3 linked regions of the Occallatibacter riparius genome follow. The protein of the gene in region 2 interacts with the protein of the main gene of each other region in a pairwise test. Links are inferred from orthologs where the notes say so. Each region holds a gene or a part of one and is shown on either strand. Other genes may lie near its edges.

Region 1 (7,514 bases), 4.0 Mb from region 2 along the record:
CCGTCGCGGTCCAGTATTTGTGGAACGTGTACATCACGTTCTTATCGAACGGCTGCCCGAACACCTTGAAATTCGAGTCCCACTGCGCCCCGCCTAGAATCACGATATGGTTTTTGTCCACTTCCCGAACAGCCGCGACGAGCCGTTTGAAGAGCGGCTCCAGGTCTTTGTTGTACCGTTGCAACTGCGGGAAGTGCGGTATGGGCTCATTCAACAGGTCGTAGCCAAGAACGATCGACTCATTCGCGTAGTGCTTCGCAATCCGCCGCCACACCTCAACGGTGCGCGCCTGCGCCTCGGTGTCCGTATACAGCCACGGATACCCCTCGCTGTCATCGATATTGGTACCGGTCTGTCCACCCGGTGCGCAGTGCAAATCGAGAACGATGTAGATGTGATCCTTGCGCGCCCACTGCACAAGCTGATCAATATACCGGAATCCCTCCGCGTTATCGGTCGCAAAGAACTTCCAGTGAAACGGCACGCGCACGGAGTTGAAGCCCATCTTCGCAATGCGATCGATGTCGGCCTGCGTGATATACGTCTCGCGCCACTGCTTCCAGAACGCCTCCGACTTCGATGGCCCGATCAACTCCCGCGTCAGTGCTTCAATCTCGCTCGGCGACTGCGGCCCGCCATCGAAGTGAAACATGTAGCCTTCGGGCTCAAGCCAGTTCCCGAGATTCGTGCCGCGCAGCATGATCGTCTTGCCGCTGCCGTCCACGACATTGGCGCCCGAAGTATGTACAAACCCGCGTTGTGCGAAGAGGGCCGAGTTCACAGAGAGACCAAGGCAAAAAAGAACAGAGCAGAATTTACGGATCGACATAGCAACCCGAGTATACGACCCGCCGGCCCGCCACATTGGGTCTTGAAAGGGCACGGCTTTAGCCGTGCCGATTGCTGCGACTGAATAGGCGGGCGGGGCTTTAGCCCCTGAGGGAAAGGTCCTCTCCGCGCATCAGCCGCTTAATCTTTCCTCGTCCGCGCAGCCCGTTTCCGCGCCGTCGCTCCATGACGCTTCGAAGAATACGATGCTTTCCGCAGCGTAGACCTATGCGCATGCCGCGAGCGCGCCGGCAGCACCCTACCCACCGAGTGCTCCGCTCCCGCCGGATTCACCACATAATTCGGATCGAGCATCGCAATCACGTTCCGTGCACGGTCGCGATACAGCCGCGCCCACTGGCTCTGCACCAGGCTGAGCTGCACCTCATGCCAGTACTTCGCATCGGCGCGCGCCGCCGCGGTACCGTCCGCACCCACGCTGTCGCGATTGATCAGCCCAAGAAACGTCGAGAACTGTTCGAGATTCACGCCCATCTGGTAAACCAGTTGCGTCATCGCCATCTGCTGGCTGGCGCTCAGGCGGTCGAAGTTCCGGCAGTAGGCCTTCGCGTTATACGCGGCTTGAATAATGCCGATCCGCAGCAGCGCATTCGCGTCGGCCTCCGTAATCTGCGGCTCAAGCGACCATATCTGCTTCCGGAAGCCCTTCTTGTTCCACGCGTCCAGCCGGTCGTGAAACTGCGCGAGGATCGTGTCTAGCCGTGCCGGCTCAAGCCCGGCCGCCTGCCACAGATCCGCCGAAGACGGCTCCAGGAAAGGATGCGGATTGAGACCATCGTGCTGGAGATGGATCCGCTCCGGCAAATCAAGACTGAACCCCGCGCCGATCAGCGGCTGCGCCGTCTTGGGATCGGGATAAGCGGCCAGCACCCAGCCCTCATGCCGCTTGTCCCGCAGAAGGTCCATGAGGTCATCGACATCAAACTTCACGTCCGAGGGCTGGAAGGCGGTGAGAATCTTGACCGCGTCAGGAAGCGCTGCCGCTTCCTCGCTCGCCCGAACAATTGCGCCGGGAATCGTAGTAGGCGCCGGAACGTCGGACTGCCCGGGCAGCGCTGGAGCCACCTGCATCGGCGCCTGAGCGGGCGCGGCAGGCGCCGGAAGTGCCGGCTGCACGGTCTGCCCCCCAGCCGCCAGTGAAGCCAGAAACACGAATGCCAAAACAGTGAAAGAGCTCTTCATTTCCCCCGAAAACCCCGCAGATCACGACCCAGTAGCATCAACATGCCTCAAAATCGGCAGATTTGGCAATGACCTAATAGCATCATCGAATGCAAGTGGTCATCAGAGAATCCCAAATCGCGGCCCGCCCACCCTGACGCCTCATCGCTGTCACAAACCCAAGCCCGACCTAAAAGGAACGGATTCAGCACATTCCGTACCTGCTTTTCCTCAACCGATCCCGCCATCCCTCCGAACCGCACCGGAACTAAAATCGAACTAGACCATGGCCGAATTTACCCACCTCCATCTGCACACCGAGTACTCCCTCCTCGACGGCGCCTGCGACGTCAAAAAGCTAGTCGACCGCGTCTCCAAGCTCGGCCAGAAGTCCGTCGCCATGACCGACCACGGCAACATCTATGGCGCCGTACACTTCTTCAACGCCGCGAAAGAGAAGGGAATCAAGCCCATCCTTGGCTGCGAGCTCTACGTGTGCAAGAACGAGGACCACCGCGCTCCTGCCCAGGGCGACGACTACAACCACCTCCTCGTCCTCGCGGAAAACGAAGAGGGCTACCGCAACCTCATCCGCATCACGTCTGAGGCCTCCCTCTACGGCTTCTATCGCAAGCCGCGCATCAGCAAGCAATATCTCGCCGCGCACTCTGAGGGCCTCATCGCCACCTCCGGCTGCCTCTCGGGCGAGCTCTGCGAGTACCTCCACAACGAGCACGGCAAATGGGACGCCGCCACCGGCTACGCCAAGGCCAAAGCCACAGCCCTTCAGTACCAGGACATCTTCGGCAAGGGCAACTTCTATCTGGAAATTCAGGACCAGGGCCTCGAAGCCGAGCGCAAGATCCAGAACGATCTCTTCCGCCTCGAAAAAGAACTCGACATCCCCATGCTGGTCACCAACGACTCGCACTACCTCTGCGGCGAAGACTCTCACGCCCACGATGTGATGCTCTGCGTCCAGACCGGCGCTAAGATCCACGACAACGACCGGTTCAAGTTCGACTCTGACCAGTTCTTCGTCAAATCCGGCGACGAAATGGCGCGCCTCTTCCCCGACAATCCCAGCCTCCTCTCCCGCACCATGGAGATCGCCGAGCGCTGCAACTTCAAGCTGCACCCCGTCGACAATCCCTTCCCGCAGATGGATGTTCCCGAAGGCCACACTGTCGACAGCTACTTCGAGCTCATATGCCGCGAGGGATTCAAGAAGCGCCGCGACACCGCCATCGGCCACCTCCAGGCCACCGGCCAGTTGCGCAAGTCCCTCGCCGAGTACGAGGCACGCCTCAATTACGAAATCGGCATTATCCACCAGATGAAGTACTCAGGCTACTTCCTCATCGTCTGGGACTTCATCAAATATGCGCGCGACCACGGCATCCCCGTTGGCCCCGGCCGCGGATCGGGCGCAGGTTCGCTCGTCGCCTATTGCATGGAGATCACCAACATCGATCCCATGCAGAACGTCCTCCTCTTCGAGCGCTTCCTCAACCCTGAGCGCGTGTCCATGCCTGATATCGACGTCGACTTCTGCATGAACCGCCGCGGCGAAGTCATCAACTACGTGGTGGGCAAATACGGCCGCGAGCAGGTCAGCCAGATCATCACCTTCAACACCATGGCCGCCAAGGGCTCCATCAAAGACTGCGGCCGCGCCCTCGACATGCCCTATGGCGACGTCGATCGCATCGCCAAGCTCATTCCCGCCACCGTCGGCATGACCATCGACAAGGCGCTCGAAGAAGTGCCCGACCTCGCCAAAATTTACGAGACCGAGCAACCCGTCCGCGAGCTCATCGACACTGCCAAAAAACTCGAAGGCCTCGTCCGCGGCCAGGGCGTGCACGCCTCCGCTGTCGTCATCGCTCCGCGCGCGCTCACTGAACTCGTCCCCGTTGCAAGAACGAAAAACGACGAAATCGTCACCGCCTACGACATGGTGGCCGTCGAAAAAATGGGCCTGCTCAAGATGGACTTTCTTGGGCTCGCCACCCTCACCGTCATCGAGGACTGCCTCACGCTCATCAAGCAGAACCGCGGCATCGACGTCGACATCGAAAAGATCCCGCTCGATGACGAAGAGACATTCAAGAAAGTCTTCCAGGCGGCCCTCACCTCGGGCGTATTCCAGTTTGAATCAAGCGGCATGCGCGACATGCTCCGCCGCTACAAGCCTGAAAAGCTCGAAGAGCTCACCGCTCTCACAGCGCTCTTCCGCCCCGGCCCCATCCAGGGCGGCATGATGGAAGACTTCATCGAGCGCAAGTGGGGCCGTCGCAAAGTCGAGTACATGCTACCCGAGCTGGAAACCCTGCTCAAGGAGACCCTCGGCGTCATTGTCTACCAGGAACAGGTCATGCAGATCGCCAACGTCCTCGCCAGCTACTCGCTCGGCGAAGCCGACCTGCTCCGCCGCGCCATGGGCAAAAAGAAGCCCGAAGAAATGGCCAAGCAGCGCGATCGCTTCATCTCCGGTGCAGTCGCCAACGGCCACCCCAAAGACATCTCCGCCGAGCTCTTCGACCAGATGGAGAAGTTCGCGGGCTACGGCTTCAACAAGTCGCACTCCGCCGCCTACGGTCTCGTCTCCTATCAGACCGCCTATCTCAAAACGCACTACCCCACCGAATTCATGGCCGGCCTGCTAACCTCGGAAGTCTCCAAGCCCGAGAACGTCGTCAAATACATCGCTGAGTGCAAGGAGATGGGCATCGCCGTCGAGCCGCCTGACGTGCAAATCTCCGGCGCGCAATTCACGCCCCACGGCGACGCCATCCGCTTCGGTCTCGCCGGAATCAAGAACGTCGGCGGCAACGCCATCGAATCCATCATGAAGGCCCGCGAAGAAGTGGGTGGCCGCTTCGAAAGCCTCTGGCAATTCTGCGAGAAGGTCGACCTGCGCGTAATGAACAAGCGCGTCATCGAGTCGCTCATCAAAGCCGGTGCCCTCGACTCGCTCGGCAAGCGCGCCGCCTTGTACGGCGCAGTCGACAAAGCAATGGAGCGCGCGCAGAAAGCCCAGCGCGATCGCGAGCAAGGCCAGCACGGTCTCTTCGGCCTCTTTGACGACACACCCGCGCACGGCCAGAAGAACGGCGACGACCTGCCCAAGGTCCCCGACTGGGAAGAGGGCGAGCGCCTCGCCAACGAGAAAGAAGTCCTCGGCTTCTTCGTCTCCGGCCATCCGCTCGACAAGTACGCCGAAAAACTCCGCAACCTTCCCGGCATCATCTCGGTAGCTGAAGCCCTAGAGCGCAAGCCGCCCGAGCGTGTCTGGGGCAAGCAGAGCGATCCCACCGATGAAATCCAGGTTGCCGGCACACTCCTCGGCATGGCCCCGCGCAAAAGCAAGCGCGACGGCAAAATCTACGCCATGGGCCACCTTGAAGACGCCTCCGGCAAAATCGACGTCATCTGTTTCTCGCGCGACTACGAACGCCTCGGCGAGCAGCTCAAGACTGAAGCTCCCGTCGTCATCCGCGGCGTACTCATGGGTGAAGAAGACTCAGCGCCCAAGATCTCCATCAGTGGTGTGCAGCCTCTCGATGCCATGAAGGTCAAGCTCCCAGGCGGCATCCGCATCCGCATCAATCTCGATCGCGCCACCGAGGAAATCTTCGCCACCCTCAAGTCCGCAGCGGACGCCGCACCCGGCCCCGGCAAGGTAATGCTTCAACTCGAACAGAAAGGCCAGTTCGCCGTCATCCTCGAACCCGATCAGATGGCCGTCGCCGCCGACAAAGGCTGGATCGAGCGCGTAGAAGACCTCACCGGCCGCGGTACAGTTCAGATAGTCGGATAGCAGTGGACAAAATCATGGGAGAGCCACTTAGTGGCCATCAGTAAGACAGAGCAGGTTCGCGTCAGCAAGTTCCTCAGCCTCGTTCTGAGGCATCAGCCCGACGCGGCAGGTGTCACTCTCGATGAAGCAGGCTGGTGCGCCGTTGATGCGTTGCTACAAGGATGCACATCGCACTGCTATGAGATATCGCGCGACGACCTCGCGAGAGTTGTGGAGCAAAACGACAAGAAGCGCTTCCAGTTCTCAGAGGACGGTGCTCGCATTCGCGCCGTGCAGGGACACAGTCTTGACGTCGACCTCGACTACCAGGCGCAGACGCCTCCCGAAGTGCTTTACCACGGCACCGCGACCCGCTTCCTCGATTCCATCAAGCAACAGGGATTGCTCAAAATGTCCCGCCAGTTCGTTCACTTGTCTGCGACCCACGAGACCGCGCTGAAGGTGGGCGAGCGCCATGGCAAGCCCGTCGTTCTTGGAGTTCGTGCGGGCGAAATGCATCGCTCCGGTACGCCGTTTTACAGGGCTGCGAATGGAGTCTGGCTCGTCGACGCGGTGCCACCGGTGTACCTGCGATTCCCCGAGACAACCAGATAGGAATTCCCAAACGCACGAATTCTCTAGCCCCCCATCCCCTCTCAGTGGAATAATGGCCGACGGTTCTCCCCAGACTACATCTAGGCTTCTTCCCTGAACGAAGGACAAATACAGATGTGCGGAATCGTCGGAGTCTATTCGCGTCGCGAACCCGTTTCTCCCGCTGCGCTTGAGCGTGCCACCAACAGCCTTTATCACCGCGGACCTGACGGCCAGCGTCACTGGATCTCCCCTGATCGCCGGGTCGGCCTCGGCCACACGCGCCTCAGCATCATCGACCTCGCCACCGGTGACCAGCCCCTCTCCAGCGAAGACAACCGCACGCACGTCGTCGTCAACGGCGAGTTCTACGGCTACGAGAGCATCCGCCACGACCTCCAGCAGCGCGGCCACCATCTCGCCACCAAAGCCGACAGCGAAATCGCCCTCCACCTCTACGAAGAACTAGGCCCCCACTGCCTCGAGCATCTGCGCGGCGAGTCCGCCCTCGTCCTCTGGGATGAAAACCGCCGCCGCCTCTTCGCCGCCCGCGACCGCTTCGGCATCAAGCCGCTCTTCTACGCCTGGCACAACGACAAGCTCTACCTCGCATCCGAAGTCAAAGCCCTCTTCGCCGCCGGCGTTCCCGCGCGCTGGGATGAAGAAAGCGTCTTCCATTCCGTGGCCTTTGGCGGCCACCAGATGCGCACCCTCTACGACGGGGTCTTCCAGGTCCCGCCCGGCTACTACATGCTTGTCACCGACAAGCATGTCCAGCTCAACCAGTACTGGGACTTCAACTATCCCCGCCGCGACCAGGCCCTCGCCGCGCGCTCTGACGCCGACTACATCGCTGAATTCCGCCACGCCATTGATGAAGCTGTGCGCATCCGCCTCCGTGCGGACGTTCCCGTAGGCGTCTATCTCTCCGGCGGACTCGACTCCTGCTCGGTCCTCGGTCTCGCCGCCCGCCACCATCCCGACCCCATCAAGGCCTTCACCCTCACCTTTGAAGACGCAGCCTACGACGAGGGTCCCATTGCCCGCGAGATGGCCGCCCTTGCCGGCGCTGAGTTCCACGCCATCCCCATCAACCAGCGCAACCTCG
Region 2 (6,280 bases):
GGTGTGGAGTTCCGGCGCCAACGCGTTCAGGGCATCAATGGCCGCCGCGTAGGACATGAAATTTCAGTATAGAAGGTTGGCAATCTGGCGAATCTGCACCCAGGATTCGGATTGTCTGGGAGCGCCAGGCCTGAGACAGTTTTGACCTCAATTTCCAGCATTCAGAAAGCGTGTGTGGAAGACGTGGAAACATCGTCCGCTGTGGGAGACCGGTGCATCTCATCCCCTTCGTTCATGAGGGTGCGGACGCGCTTCCCACAATGGGGCTTCGGTTTTCACAGGGGTGATTCGGTCTCCTGTTGAAGACGTGGGAAAAGCGGGGTGGGTGGGATTGCTTACGAGGCGGATTTCCATTTGTCCGGAATTGCACAGCCGCCTTTTAGAAATGTGGACAGGCACTCAAGGCAAGCCAGCAGAATGAGTTGAGCCATATTTCCACTTTTCCAGCGCGAACTACGGAGGGTACTGGGAAAGATTAGAGACTCACACACGGAAAACGCCTCGGCCGTCGCACCGCATTGGCTCAGCCTGATCCCTCCGCGGATCTCGCATCCGCGGCTTGCCGCTGCAGGCTGTGTCTCCAACCGCGTCTGACGGGATTCAGCCGCCGTTTCCACGCTTTCGTGCCTGTTTTCCACGCGCGCAATGTGCAGAAAGATGAATACAATCAGGAACAAGCAGGGACAGCCGTATCCGCGATGCGCTAGGGTGATGTACAGTGTGGCCAGCGTGAAGCCGCGTTGAAACTTGCTGTGGCTGCGAGGCAGCAGTGGCCGCGGAGAGCCGCGGAACGAGGGGTGGGTGTATGTCGATCGTGGAAACTGAAGTGGAGAAACCGGCCGCGCAGGGGGCAGCGATGGAGATTACCGTAAGCCGCCAGGAACTGGTGAAGGAACTCACCGCGACGCAGAGCGTGGTGGAGCGCAAAACCACCATTCCGATTCTCTCGAACTTTCTGATCGAAGCCGAAGGCGACCGGCTGAGCATCACGGCAACCGACCTGGACCAGGCGATCCGGACCAGCGCAGGCGTGAAGGTCAAGAAGGCTGGGTCGTGCACCATTCCGGCCCGCAAGCTGTACGACTACATCAAGCTCCTGCCCGACGGCGAGATATCCATCAAGCTGCTTGAGAACCATTGGGTGCAGATCCGCAGCGGCCGCTCGAACACCAAGATGGTCGGTATGGCGCGCGCGAACTACCCGCAAGTGCCTGAGTTTCCGACGATCGCCGTGACGAGTATTTCGGCTGCGGCATTGAAGACCCTCATCAGCCGCACGATCTTCGCGATCTCGAATGAGGAGTCGCGCTACACGCTGAACGGCGCGCTGATGGTGCTGAAGGCCGAGTCTATCGCCATGGTCGCCACGGATGGCCATCGCCTCTCGTTCGTTGAGAAGGCCGGCGAAGTGCTTGACGGAATCAGCGGCGAGAAGCGGGTCCTGGTTCCGCGCAAGGCGCTGCAGGAACTGCAGACGCTGCTCGCCAACTCGGACGCGGAGAAGGTCGAGTTCGCTGACGATGAGCACACACTGTTCTTCCGCGTCGGTCACCGCACGCTGAGCTCGCGCAAGCTCTCCGGTCAGTTCCCGAATTACGAAGCGGTGATGCCGCGCGACAATACGAAGTTCGCTATCGTGCGATCGAGCGAACTGTCCGGAGCTATCCAGCGTGTGGCGCAGTTTGCCGATGAGCGCTCGGGCGCCATCCGCCTGCGGCTTGAGTCGAACGAGCTGAAGATCAGCTCGCAATCGACGGAGTCCGGCGAGTCAGAGGACACGATTGATACGCCCTACTCCAGCGATCCGATCGTCGTCGGTTTTAACTCGACGTACATCCTTGATTTCCTGAAGGCCCTGGGCAATGAAGGCGAAGTGCGGCTCGAGTTCAAGGACTCGCAGTCGGCCGGGCAGATGCGGCCTGAGGATCCCGACGCGGAGTACAAGTCTCGCTACGTGTTGATGCCGATGCGGATCTGAACAGCGAATCAAGAACAGTAGCAGCAGCAACAGCGAAGCCCTTGCCGACCGGCAAGGGCTTCGTGTTTTCAGACATCGCGAAAAGCGACCTACTTGAACTGCCGCACCATATCCATCACGTAATAGCCGGCTACGTAGAGGGTCATCACGCCGAACAGCGCGAGGATCGCGCGTCCCACCGGCTTGGTCTTCTGCAGCCGGTCGATGATGACCTCCTGCTCTTGGCGAAGATGCGCTGACGAATCCTGCAGCACGAGCTGGTCGTCCTCGTTGCGGCTCATCCTGGCGACATAGACCCGGAAGCCGATGAACATCAAGAACACCAAACCCCACGCGACCCACATGAACGGAATAGAAGACATGACGGCGTTACCCCTGAAAGAGAGCTCGGCACCGGTGCATCGTCAGCTGCAGTTATCGCAACCCGATGCGCAGGCCTGCGCTCTGATTATCGGAACCGGCGCGAAGTCGCCTCCGTGACCCCAGTCACGAATTCCGCCAGGTCGTACCACTTTGGGATACGCCGCGGACCGAAATAGGAAGCGCAAGAACGTATCTTCGGCTGAGTTCGGACATGGCTGTCAGGCGGTGCGCATGCATAACACGAATGCGCATAGAGCCAGAGTGAACCACGCGATGGGAAAGGGAAGATTGGCATACCAGCGCACGCGCAGAACTGTCACGATAGCGCCAACAAAGTAGATAACCAGTCCGGCTGCGGCGGCAATGCCGATGGGCGGCACAACGATGCCCGCAAGCAGACCCAGGCCGCCGAGGATCTTTAAGACGCCGAGGGTCGGGAGCCACCGCAGCGGAAGCTCCAGCCGTTTGATGTTTGTGACGATCCACTTGGGAAGCGTGAAATCACATATGCCGGCATAGATGTTCGCTGAGGCGGTAAGAACGATCACGATGAGATAAGCGAGATGCATATTGGAAACTCCCTTTGTCACGAAGGCTGGCCTTCGGGTGTCATCCCAGTGACCCGGGGGAAGGAGAGAATGTGACCGATGAGCGGAAATGATTGGGTGGCGGAGAGATTCGAGGCGAATCGATCGCACTTGAGGGCTGTGGCTTTTCGCATGCTCGGATCTGCCGGAGAGGCGGACGATGCGGTCCAGGAATGCTGGATTCGCGTGAACCGGGCAGATGCGGCTGGTATCGACAATTTAGAAGGGTGGCTGACAACTGTCGTGGCGCGAATTTGTCTGAATATCCTGCGCTCGCGAACGGCGCGCCGCGAAGAAGCGCTGGAAGAGAGCACCGCGGGGCCGCGGATCGTGCATAGCGGGCGACGAAGTCCTCAAGATGAAGCCCTGCTGGCGGAATCTGTCGGCCTCGCATTTCTGGTTGTGCTGGAGAGGCTCACTCCTGCCGAACGGGTGGCGTTCGTGCTGCACGACGTATTCGGCGTCTCGTTTGAGGAGATTGCCTCAATCGTGGACCGGACGCCGACAGCAGCCCGGCAACTCGCCAGTCGCGCTCGCCGTCGCGTACGTGGAGGGCGAACGCGGCCAGCCGCGTCTCTGTCTGGGAAGCGGCAAACGGTTGAAGCGTTCCTTAGGGCGTTGCGTGCAGGTGATATCGAAAGCCTGCTCGCCGTTCTGGATTCGGACGTGGTGCGTCGGGCCGACCGGGTGGCGGTGGCGGCCGCGGAAGGCAGAGAGCTCCGCGGCGCACGGGACGTGGCTCAGGAGGCATTAACGTATAGTGGCGCTGCCCAGATCGCGCAGCCAGTGGTGGTGGATGGAGACGTGGGGTTCGTCATCGCTCCTGGTGGGCGGCTGAGGGTTGCGGTTCGTTGCACCGTGAGGAAGTCGAAAATTACCGCCATGGAGGTAATTGCCGACCCTGCTCGTCTCCGCACGCTGAACTTTGGCATTCCACCGGATTGAGGGGCACGCCTGGCTAGTCAAGAATCACTGGGTCATTTCACAGAGGGAAGATTGTTGGGCGGGAGTTCCGCGTACGTGGTCACGAGACGGCAAACGCGCGGGATGCACCCCGTCCCGCCGTAATTTCTGTTTCCGTATTGTCGTCTTCCTCCTCCTGTTTCGCGATATCTCGAACAGGAGCTTCTATTCGCGCCGCGCACTTGATGCGACGCGGCCTTGCTCGTATGGAGCAGCGAGGAGCAAGGAGGACTTTCGTGAAATTGCTTAGTGTGATTGCAGCTCTTCTGCTTTCTTCTTTTCTGAATGCACAACCAGGAGTGCCGAAGTCGAGCGGCGCCGTGCCACGGCTGGTGAACTTTTCCGGTAAGGCGCTGGATGAACAAGGCAAGCCCATGGCCGGCATCACGGGCGTTAGCTTCGCCATTTACAAGGACCAGTTTGAAGACGATCCGCTGTGGATGGAGACGCAGAATGCGATGGTCGACGCCGAGGGCAATTACACCGTGCAACTGGGCGCGACCAGCGTGTACGGTTTGCCGCTCGAGCTGTTCAGTTCAGCGGGCTCGCGATGGCTAGGCGTCCGCGTGAACGCGGGTAGAGAGCAGCCGCGAGTGCTGCTGCTCAGTGTGCCGTATGCGCTGAAAGCGGCCGATGCGCAGACGCTCGGCGGATACCCGGCCTCTGCGTTTCTGCTGGCAGGAACAAGAGCCGCGGCCAGCGCTCCGGGTTCCTCCGTTGCCATGCCTCAGCCTGTACCCGCGGCAGCCACTGCAGTGACGACCGCCGGAGGTGCACCGAATGCACTCGCAAAATTCGATGGACGCTCGGACATCATCGGCTCCCAGATCTTTGACAATGGAACCGGCGTAGGCATTGGCATCAGCAAACCCACAGTCAAGCTCGATGTGAACGGCGCCACCACTATCCACGGACCTTTGCTGCTGCCGTTTGCCAGCCCGGCAACGGCAACGGCAGGCAGGGTCTCACAACCGCAGGGCTTCAGTGCCTCGTCCTTCAATAGCAGCACGGCTTCAGCCGTAGCGCAGACTTTCCAATGGCAGGCGGAGCCCACCGGGAACAATACGGATGCGCCCTCCGCGAACTTATCCCTTTTGTTCAAATCCGTGGAACCGGCGCCGGTAGAGACCGGCCTTTCGATTTCCAGTCAGGGAATCATCCAATTTGCGCCGGGGCAGACCTTTCCCCAGGGAAGCGGAAGCGGCACGGTGACCAGCGTGGGCTTGAGTGCTCCGGCAGCTGACTTCACCGTAAGCGGAGGGCCGGTCACCGGCAGCGGTGTGCTGGGCCTGAATTGGGTGGTTGCACCTACTTACCAGAACATTCCGTATGCGATCGTTAAGCGGGACGCTTACGGTAACGCCACCTTGAATAACCTGCTTGCGGCGGGCGGCATCACGGGCATAGCAGATATGGATGCTGTCTCGGCTATCTCCGGGTTCAACAAGAACTCGGGCAGCAATGCTGTCGGTGTGGAAGGAGATGTGAACGGAGCCGGAACTGGCGTGGTTGGATTCAGCTTCAACGGCGGCCGTGGAGTGAAGGGCGAGGCAGACGGTTCCAGCGGCCAGGGAGTAAAAGGCGAGAGTTTCGGTTACACGACTACGGCAGATGGGTTCGGGCCCGATGGTGTCGACGGTATCGCGCACTCCGACGCAGGATCGGGTGTAGCGGCTCTCAACACCGCGGGAGGAGATGCCATTTTTGCCCAGAGTGCGTACGGCTTTGCAGGTTACTTTTTGGGTAATGTGGCGGTGCAGGGCAATCTTTCGAAGGCTGGCGGTTCCTTCAAAATCGATCACCCCCTGGACCCCGCCAACAAGTATCTGTCCCACTCCTTCGTGGAGTCGCCCGACATGAAGAACATTTATGACGGGGTCGTGACCACGAACGCGCAGGGCAAGGCCGTGGTCCAGATGCCGGAATGGTTCGAAGCGCTTAATCGTGACTTCCGCTATCAACTCACGGTCATGGGCCAGTTCGCGCAGGCCATCGTCGCCGGCGAAATGACAAGCCACAGTTTCATCATTCTGACCGACAAGCCGAACGTAAAAGTCTCGTGGCAGGTGACCGGCACGCGCCACGATGCCTGGGCGGATGCACACCGGATTCCTGTGGAACAGGCCAAGCCGGACAAGGAACGCGGGCTGTACCTGCATCCCGAGCTGTTCGGTGCACCGGTGGAGAAGTCCATCGGCGCCGCTCACCACCCCATCGCGATCCGCGTGCTGAAGCAAGACAAGATTCTGGTCGCGTCTCCCAAGGCGAAGTAACCGGCTCCAGCTTGTGCAAGGTTGCGCATCGGGATCAGCACAACATTGCATCAGTGCGATCCGGAAATCAAGCGCAGGCAAAGATCAGGTCGTATACGAACCTGCGAGCCGCGTGA
Region 3 (6,187 bases), 1.2 Mb from region 2 along the record:
CGGCGAGGCCGCGATTCCGTTGAGGAAGGTGTTCGGCAGCTGGGCGGTTTGCACGGTGCGGGCGGTGTCGAGGATGCCAGTGGAGGCGGAGATGGGGATGGCGTTGAGGATGCCGCTGCCGCCGATGGATTCGATGAGCCAGGTGCCGGTGCCGTCGACGGCCATGGAGGTGGGGAGATCCTGGCTGATGGCCTGGGAGTTGTTGAGCAGGGTGAGCGCGCCGCTGGAGGCAATGCTGTAGGCGAAGATGCCGCCGCCGGTGCTGACGTAGAGGAAGCCGCCGCCGGGTGCGATGGCCATGGCGTACGGGATTACTCCGAGGGACGCCGAGCCGCCGGTGACGGCTTTGGGCGTGGTTGAGCCGGAGGCGAACGCAAAGCCGACGACCTGCTGGGTGGTCTGATTCAGCACGTAGAAGACGCCGCTGGCGTTGCCGCCGCCTCCGCCACCGCCGCCGGAGGGCTTGTCCCAGAAGCCGCTGCAGCCGGTCAACAGTACAGCCAAACCGAGGGCCAGGTGCGCCCAACGAACGCGATTCATTGCCTGCTCCTTTGTGCTTAAGCCTTGCGCGGATCACCCCGGCGGAAGGATAAATCCGCGAAGAACACGTTCAGGGTATCGCCCGCAGGCGAGAGTTGTCTCGCGCGCGGGATGTTGCGCCGGTTCAGTCAATTGGACGCAGGGAGGGGGGGATACGCTCGAAGGCGGGGAGTAGGGAGTAGGGAGTAGGGAGTAGGGAGTAGGGAGTAGGGAGTAGGGAATAGGGACCGGGGACTAGGGACCAGGGAACAGAGAGGCAGGGACAAGGGAAAAAGGGACAAGGGACAGTCAGCTGATCTTTTGGGCAGGGATATCCTGTGTGGCTCGTTGGCATGGGGTGAAGCGGCAGGGTGTTGAGTGGTTCAGGGGTCTCCTTGGCAATTTAGCAGGTTGGCGCGTCGGCGAGTTAGCAGGCTAGCTGGCTGTCGGGAGGGCCAAGCCGCTCTTGGTGAAGGGGGAGGGGGTGGGGGGTGCCTTCTTCCAGGGAGCCAGAGGGGCTTCAGGGATGGTTTTGCCAGAGAGGATCTGCTCGAGCATGGCCTGCACGTGGGCTTTCTCCTTGTCGTTTGCCACCTGCGGTGGGGCCATCGCGCCTGCGGCGCCATTCTTGCCTGGGGGGAGGGGGGTGGGCACCTGCGCCACCTGCGGTGGGGCCACTGCGCCTTCCGCGCCTTTCGTCGCTAGGGGAGTAGGGGTGGGTGCCGGTTGGGGCTGCGGTGCTTTGGATTGCTGTTGAGCGGTGCGGCGGGAGCCGACGGCGATCTGGGTGGCGTAGAGGAGTTTTGCGGCCTCGGCGGTGGTGAAGATTTCGAGGACGAGGCCGTGGGTGACGCAGGCCAGGAATGCGTCGATGGTGGCCGGGGTGAGGAAGGGCATGGCTCGGCGGTAGGCGCGGTTGACACGGGCGAGGGATTCAGGACTGTGGTCGTTGCGGGCATCGTCTTCGGCGCAGGCTTTGTTGTAAGCGTCGAGGCAGCGTTGTACGGCGGATTCTGGTGTGATGGTCGTGGACATGGTTGTACCTTTCGTAAATGTGGTTGTGGTTTCACCCGGTCGCGGTGAGTTGTGCGGGCGCGGGGGCCCCTCCCCGGTCCCCAAAAGCTAGGGACCGGGGGCACCCTGCGCCCGGATTGGGTTTTGGGCAAAGAAAAGCCCGCCGGTTTGGCGCCGGCGGGCGGTGTTTTTCCTGATTAATTTAAGTGTGGCATATTTCGAAGGTAAATCGGCAATTATTTTCGATTTGTATGTAGCTGATAATTTGGCTACTTACAGACTATTTTTCGAAATACCCCTTGACAAGATTTCCACACCACCTGCGGTGGGGCCAACCGCGGCTTCGCCGGCATGCTCGGCAGGGCACCTGCGGTGCGGCTGACCGCGGCTTCGCCGCCATTCTCTGGCCACCTGCGGTGGGACCACTGCGGCTTCGGCGCCATTCTCGGCTGGGATTGAGTTGGTGGCTTCCAGTCAAGGGGTCGTGCGGGAGCGGAACGGGTGGAAAAGCGGGTTCTTCACTCCGTTCAGAATGACAAGTTCGTTGGTGGGAACGCCCAGCCCGAGCAGCAGATTCCCTTCGGGATGGACCAGAAAGAAGAGCAAAAGCAAAGACTCAGGCTGGGTGGGGTTCGCGGTTTCCCAGGTCCCAAAACCGGGGACCTGGGGCACCCATTTTGTGTGGGGGAACGAGCGGGTGGCTGGGTTGGGATCTGTGGTTTCCCACCCTGTCGCTAGAAGGAAGCGACAGGATGGGGCACGGTGAGTTCGTTCGTGAACCGGCAAGGCACATGCGGGTCCTTCGACTGCCCCTTCCGCTTCGTTGCACCAGGTCGCGGCTCGATATCCAGATGACCAAGCAAAGGCGAGGCGGCTGGTAGACTGGCGTTGCAGGGAGGCGTTCCCGTTAAGCGCATGGTTGAGCTTGTTCCATCGATACTTTCCGCTGATTTTGCGCGACTGGCCGAGGAGATTGCGGCGGCGGAGCGCGGAGGCGGGACCGTGATCCACGTGGACGTGATGGACGGGCATTTTGTGCCCAACATCACGATTGGGCCGCCCGTGGTTGCCAGCCTGCGGAAGGCTACGAAGCTGCCGCTGGATTGCCACCTGATGATCGAGAATCCCGATGAGTTTATTCCGGCGTTTGCTGATGCGGGCGCGAACTGGGTGAGTGTGCACTATGAGGCTTGCCGCCACTTGCACCGGACGCTGGAACTGATTGCGAGCCACGGGATGAAGCCGGGGGTGGTGCTGAATCCGGCGACGCGGGTGGAAGTGATCCGCGACATTCTGCCGATGGTGCACCACGTGCTGATCATGAGCGTGAATCCAGGGTTTGGCGGGCAGAAGTTTATCGAGTTCTCGCTGGACAAGATTCGCGAGCTGGCGCGGCTGCGGGCGGAGCTTGGCTTGAGATTCAGGATCGAAGTGGACGGCGGGGTGGCTCACGACACGGTGGAGCGGGTCGTCCAAGCAGGAGCGGAACTGCTGGTGGCCGGGAATGCGGTGTTCGGCGCGGGGGATGCGGAGAGGCATGCCCGGGACTTGCTCGATGCTGCTAAGCGCGCCGCTGGTTGAGGTTTGTGGTTTCCCACCCTGTCGCCAGAAAGAAGCGACAGGATGGGGCACGGCGGATTCGAGGCGGAACCGGCGGTGTTGAAAGCGGGTTCTTCCCCTTCGCTGCACTCAGGGTCAGAATGACAAGGTTGTGGGAGTGTCCAGGAAAGACAAAGGCAAGAACAACCGCAGATCCTTCGCTCCGCTCAGGATGACAGGCCTGGTGGGGATGCTCGGGATCAAGGGCATTTCAGGGTGGGTGTGAGCGGATAAGATAGGGAAGATCCCCAGAGCAAGACTTGCGGTGCGAGACGGGCGAGAACAATCGGGTAGAGGCGGGGCAAGGCTGATCCGCCGCGAAGAGGAATTATGAATCGGTATTCGAACAGGATGGTCGCCGGGGCGCTGGCTGCGCTGTTGCTGACGAGCGCGTCGGCGTATTCGCGGGAGAAGCAGCCCAAGAAGAAGAAGAACCAGGACCTGAGCGCCAATCCGCTGGCCAATGTGAATTCGAAGCAGCCGGACAAGGAACTGTTCGACAAGGCCATGTTGGCGTTGAAGAAGGGCAAGTTCGACGTGGCGCGGCTGGATCTGCAGACCATGCTGAACACCTATCCCGACTCGGAATACAAGATGCGCGCCAAGCTGGCGGTGGGCGACAGCTGGTTCAAGGAGGGCGGTACGGCTGCCCTGACGCAGGCCGAGGCCGAGTACAAGGACTTCATCACGTTCTTCCCAGATGCGCCGGAAGCTGCCGAAGCGCAGATGAAGGTGGGCGACATCTACTACCAGCAGATGGAGAAGCCGGACCGCGATTTCAATAACGCGGTGAACGCGGAGCGTGAGTACCGGAACATGATCAACATGTTCCCGGATTCGACGCTGATTCCACGGGCGAAGCAGAAGCTGAGGGATGTGCAGGAAGTTCTGGCGGAGCGGGAATCGCAGATCGGGCTGTACTACCTGAGCAAGGAGAACTACCCGGCTTCGATTGCGCGTTTGCAAACGGTGGCCGATACCTATCCGCTGTACTCGAAGGGCGACCAGACGCTGCTGAGCATTGGCGATGCGTATGCGGGCGAGGCGAGGCTGTGGGCCATGTCGAAGGCGTCGGGCGCGGTGAAGGAGCGCATGCGGGCGCTTTACCTGGACAAGGCGGCTCAGGCTTACGGCAAGGTGGTGACGCGGTATCCGATGGCTCCCCATGTGGAGGATGCGCGCGACCGGCTGGTGGCAATGAATCGTCCGGTGCCTGAGGCGACGGCGGCACAGGTGGCCGAGAACAAGGCTGAGCAGGACAGCGAACAGCCGATCCGGTTTACGGACACGATTCTGGGGCTGATCAAGCGCGGCCCGACGGTGGTGCAGGCGGTGCACGTGGGTGATCCGAGTCTGCAGGATGCGAAGCGCACGCTGGCGCCGGATATCACGAAGGAAAACGTCGCGTACTTCAAAGAGGCGACCGGTCAGCCGGTGGAGAATCCGAACGGTGCGAAGCCGACGGGGGCGAATGAGCCTCCGCGGAGCGACCGGCCGAGCGAAGCACCGGTGCAGACGGGCGGAGAAGGCGGTACGGGCGTGGGCGTGCAGATTGTGGGTGCACCGGGCGCGGGTGCTGTGCCGGCGACGTCGGGGAATACCAATCCGGCGACAGTGGGTTCGGGTGTCGGCAACAGTGCGGATCCGAACGCGCTGGTGAAGCCGATTGTGCCGGAGACGCGGGCAATGCCACAGGCGGAGAAGCCGGCGGCGGCACCGGACCAGATCAACGACATCAAGCCTGGGCAGAACCAGCAGACGGCCGACGCGGCGGCGAACAGCAAGCAGAAGAAGCCGAAGGCGGACCTGAGCGAAGAGTCGTCGAGCAAGAAGAAGAAGAAGAAGGGGCTGGGTAAGTTGAACCCGTTCTAAAAAGGCAGGGAACAGGCAACAGGGAACAGAAAAGCAGGGATTAGGAACGGAGTAAAACGGCGGGGACCCTTCGACTGCACTCAGGGGCAGGCTCCGGAACGAGGGACGGAAGGGGCAAAGAGGCCGCATCCAGGTTTGGGTGCGGCCTTTGTGTTTGTGGTGGGTGAGCGTGGTGGTTGCGCTGTGGTGTTAGACGGTGGTGTGGTTGTCGGCCCAGGCTTCGCGCAGGGCATCGGCGGCCTTCTGGACGGGGATTTGGTTGCCGGAGTTGGCGCTGAGGGCCTTGGCGCGATTGAGCCAGGTCATGATGGCGGCGACGCCAGCGATGCTGGCGATCAGGTATAGAGACAAGCGGGCGGGTCCCATTCCGTTCGATCCTCCGGTGGGGTAGATGCGGCGGGGTGCGGAGGGAGATGCCGCGGGACGTGCGCAGCGCTGGAGCGGTGTCAGGTCCGGTTTGCGGGGCCCACGTTTGAGCGCGGTTCTGCATCCTATCGGTCCGAGAGATGGGAGGCAGGACTATGAGTGGACAGTTTTTGCGGATCGGATTGGGTGTGATGCTGGCGGCGGCTACGGCTTGCTACGGGCAGGGAGCGCAGGCTGGGGCGAGCGGGCAGGCGGCGGGTACGTCAGCCAAGCCGGGTGATGCGACGGGGCAGTGCAAGGACGGGACGTATACGACCAATCCCAACAAGAAGAAGGCTTGTGCGCAGCACCAGGGTGTGAAGGACTGGTACCAGACGGTGGGCGGCGCGACCGATCCGGATATCAAGGGCGCGGGGACGGGTTCGCAGTCGAAGACGGCGAAGCAGACGTCGAAGTCGGATGAGACGGTGAATCCGCGGGACAATTCGACGATGTCGAACCAGCGGAAGGATGCGATCAACAAGAAGTCGCCGAACGCGGTGGTGGCTACTCCCGATGACAACGGGAAGACGGTTGTGGGTGCCGGGGCGAATGGGTCGGGCGCCGTGGCGGGGTCTGGTTCGGGACGGAAGGCTGCGCCGGGCGGCGGCCCGGGGATGGTGTGGGTGAATACGGACAGCAGTGTTTACCACTGTTACGGGTCGAAAAATTATGGCAAGACGAAGAACGGGAAGTATGAGTCGGAGCAGGATGCCGTGAACTCGGGCGCGAAGCCGGCGATGGGGAAGGGGTGCTCGGTTAAGTAAGCCACCTGCGG

The links.
Region 1: the proteins of dnaN (region 2) and dnaE interact in binary tests that used the Escherichia coli proteins (3 or more experiments, as listed by UniProt). The link is inferred for Occallatibacter riparius from one-to-one orthologs.
Region 3: the proteins of dnaN (region 2) and rpe interact in binary tests that used the Escherichia coli proteins (3 or more experiments, as listed by UniProt). The link is inferred for Occallatibacter riparius from one-to-one orthologs.

Annotation. Positions count from the first base shown.
Region 1 is NZ_CP093313.1:5,897,624-5,905,137, reverse strand. The notes cover bases 1,909-6,033. They hold dnaE (DNA polymerase III subunit alpha), read left to right. Parts: upstream 1,909-2,296; coding sequence 2,297-5,833; downstream 5,834-6,033. Other genes in these bases: MOP44_RS24155 (RNA 2'-phosphotransferase), read left to right, coding at 5,864-6,033; MOP44_RS24165 (lysozyme family protein), read right to left, coding at 1,909-2,031. Outside these bases: MOP44_RS24170 (glycoside hydrolase family 5 protein), read right to left, coding at 1-829; more of MOP44_RS24165, read right to left, coding at 970-1,908; more of MOP44_RS24155, read left to right, coding at 6,034-6,427; asnB (asparagine synthase (glutamine-hydrolyzing)), read left to right, coding at 6,542-7,514. UniProt on the Escherichia coli protein: DNA polymerase III is a complex, multichain enzyme responsible for most of the replicative synthesis in bacteria. This DNA polymerase also exhibits 3' to 5' exonuclease activity. The alpha chain is the DNA polymerase catalytic subunit.
Region 2 is NZ_CP093313.1:1,855,705-1,861,984, forward strand. What follows is about bases 1-2,891. They hold dnaN (DNA polymerase III subunit beta), read left to right. Parts: upstream 1-805; coding sequence 806-1,978; downstream 1,979-2,891. Other genes in these bases: MOP44_RS07370 (bifunctional folylpolyglutamate synthase/dihydrofolate synthase), read right to left, coding at 1-57; MOP44_RS07380 (hypothetical protein), read right to left, coding at 2,068-2,340; MOP44_RS07385 (DoxX family protein), read right to left, coding at 2,560-2,891. In the rest of the region: more of MOP44_RS07385, read right to left, coding at 2,892-2,910; MOP44_RS07390 (sigma-70 family RNA polymerase sigma factor), read left to right, coding at 2,989-3,873; MOP44_RS07395 (autotransporter outer membrane beta-barrel domain-containing protein), read left to right, coding at 4,128-6,164; MOP44_RS07400 (ATP-binding cassette domain-containing protein), read right to left, coding at 6,249-6,280. UniProt on the Escherichia coli protein: Confers DNA tethering and processivity to DNA polymerases and other proteins. Acts as a clamp, forming a ring around DNA (a reaction catalyzed by the clamp-loading complex) which diffuses in an ATP-independent manner freely and bidirectionally along dsDNA.
Region 3 is NZ_CP093313.1:3,081,367-3,087,553, forward strand. What follows is about bases 1,484-4,281. They hold rpe (ribulose-phosphate 3-epimerase), read left to right. Parts: upstream 1,484-2,448; coding sequence 2,449-3,114; downstream 3,115-4,281. Other genes in these bases: MOP44_RS12445 (hypothetical protein), read right to left, coding at 1,484-1,554; bamD (outer membrane protein assembly factor BamD), read left to right, coding at 3,463-4,281. In the rest of the region: MOP44_RS12440 (lactonase family protein), read right to left, coding at 1-540; more of MOP44_RS12445, read right to left, coding at 955-1,483; more of bamD, read left to right, coding at 4,282-5,004; MOP44_RS12460 (hypothetical protein), read right to left, coding at 5,194-5,370; MOP44_RS12465 (DUF3761 domain-containing protein), read left to right, coding at 5,526-6,176. UniProt on the Escherichia coli protein: Catalyzes the reversible epimerization of D-ribulose 5-phosphate to D-xylulose 5-phosphate.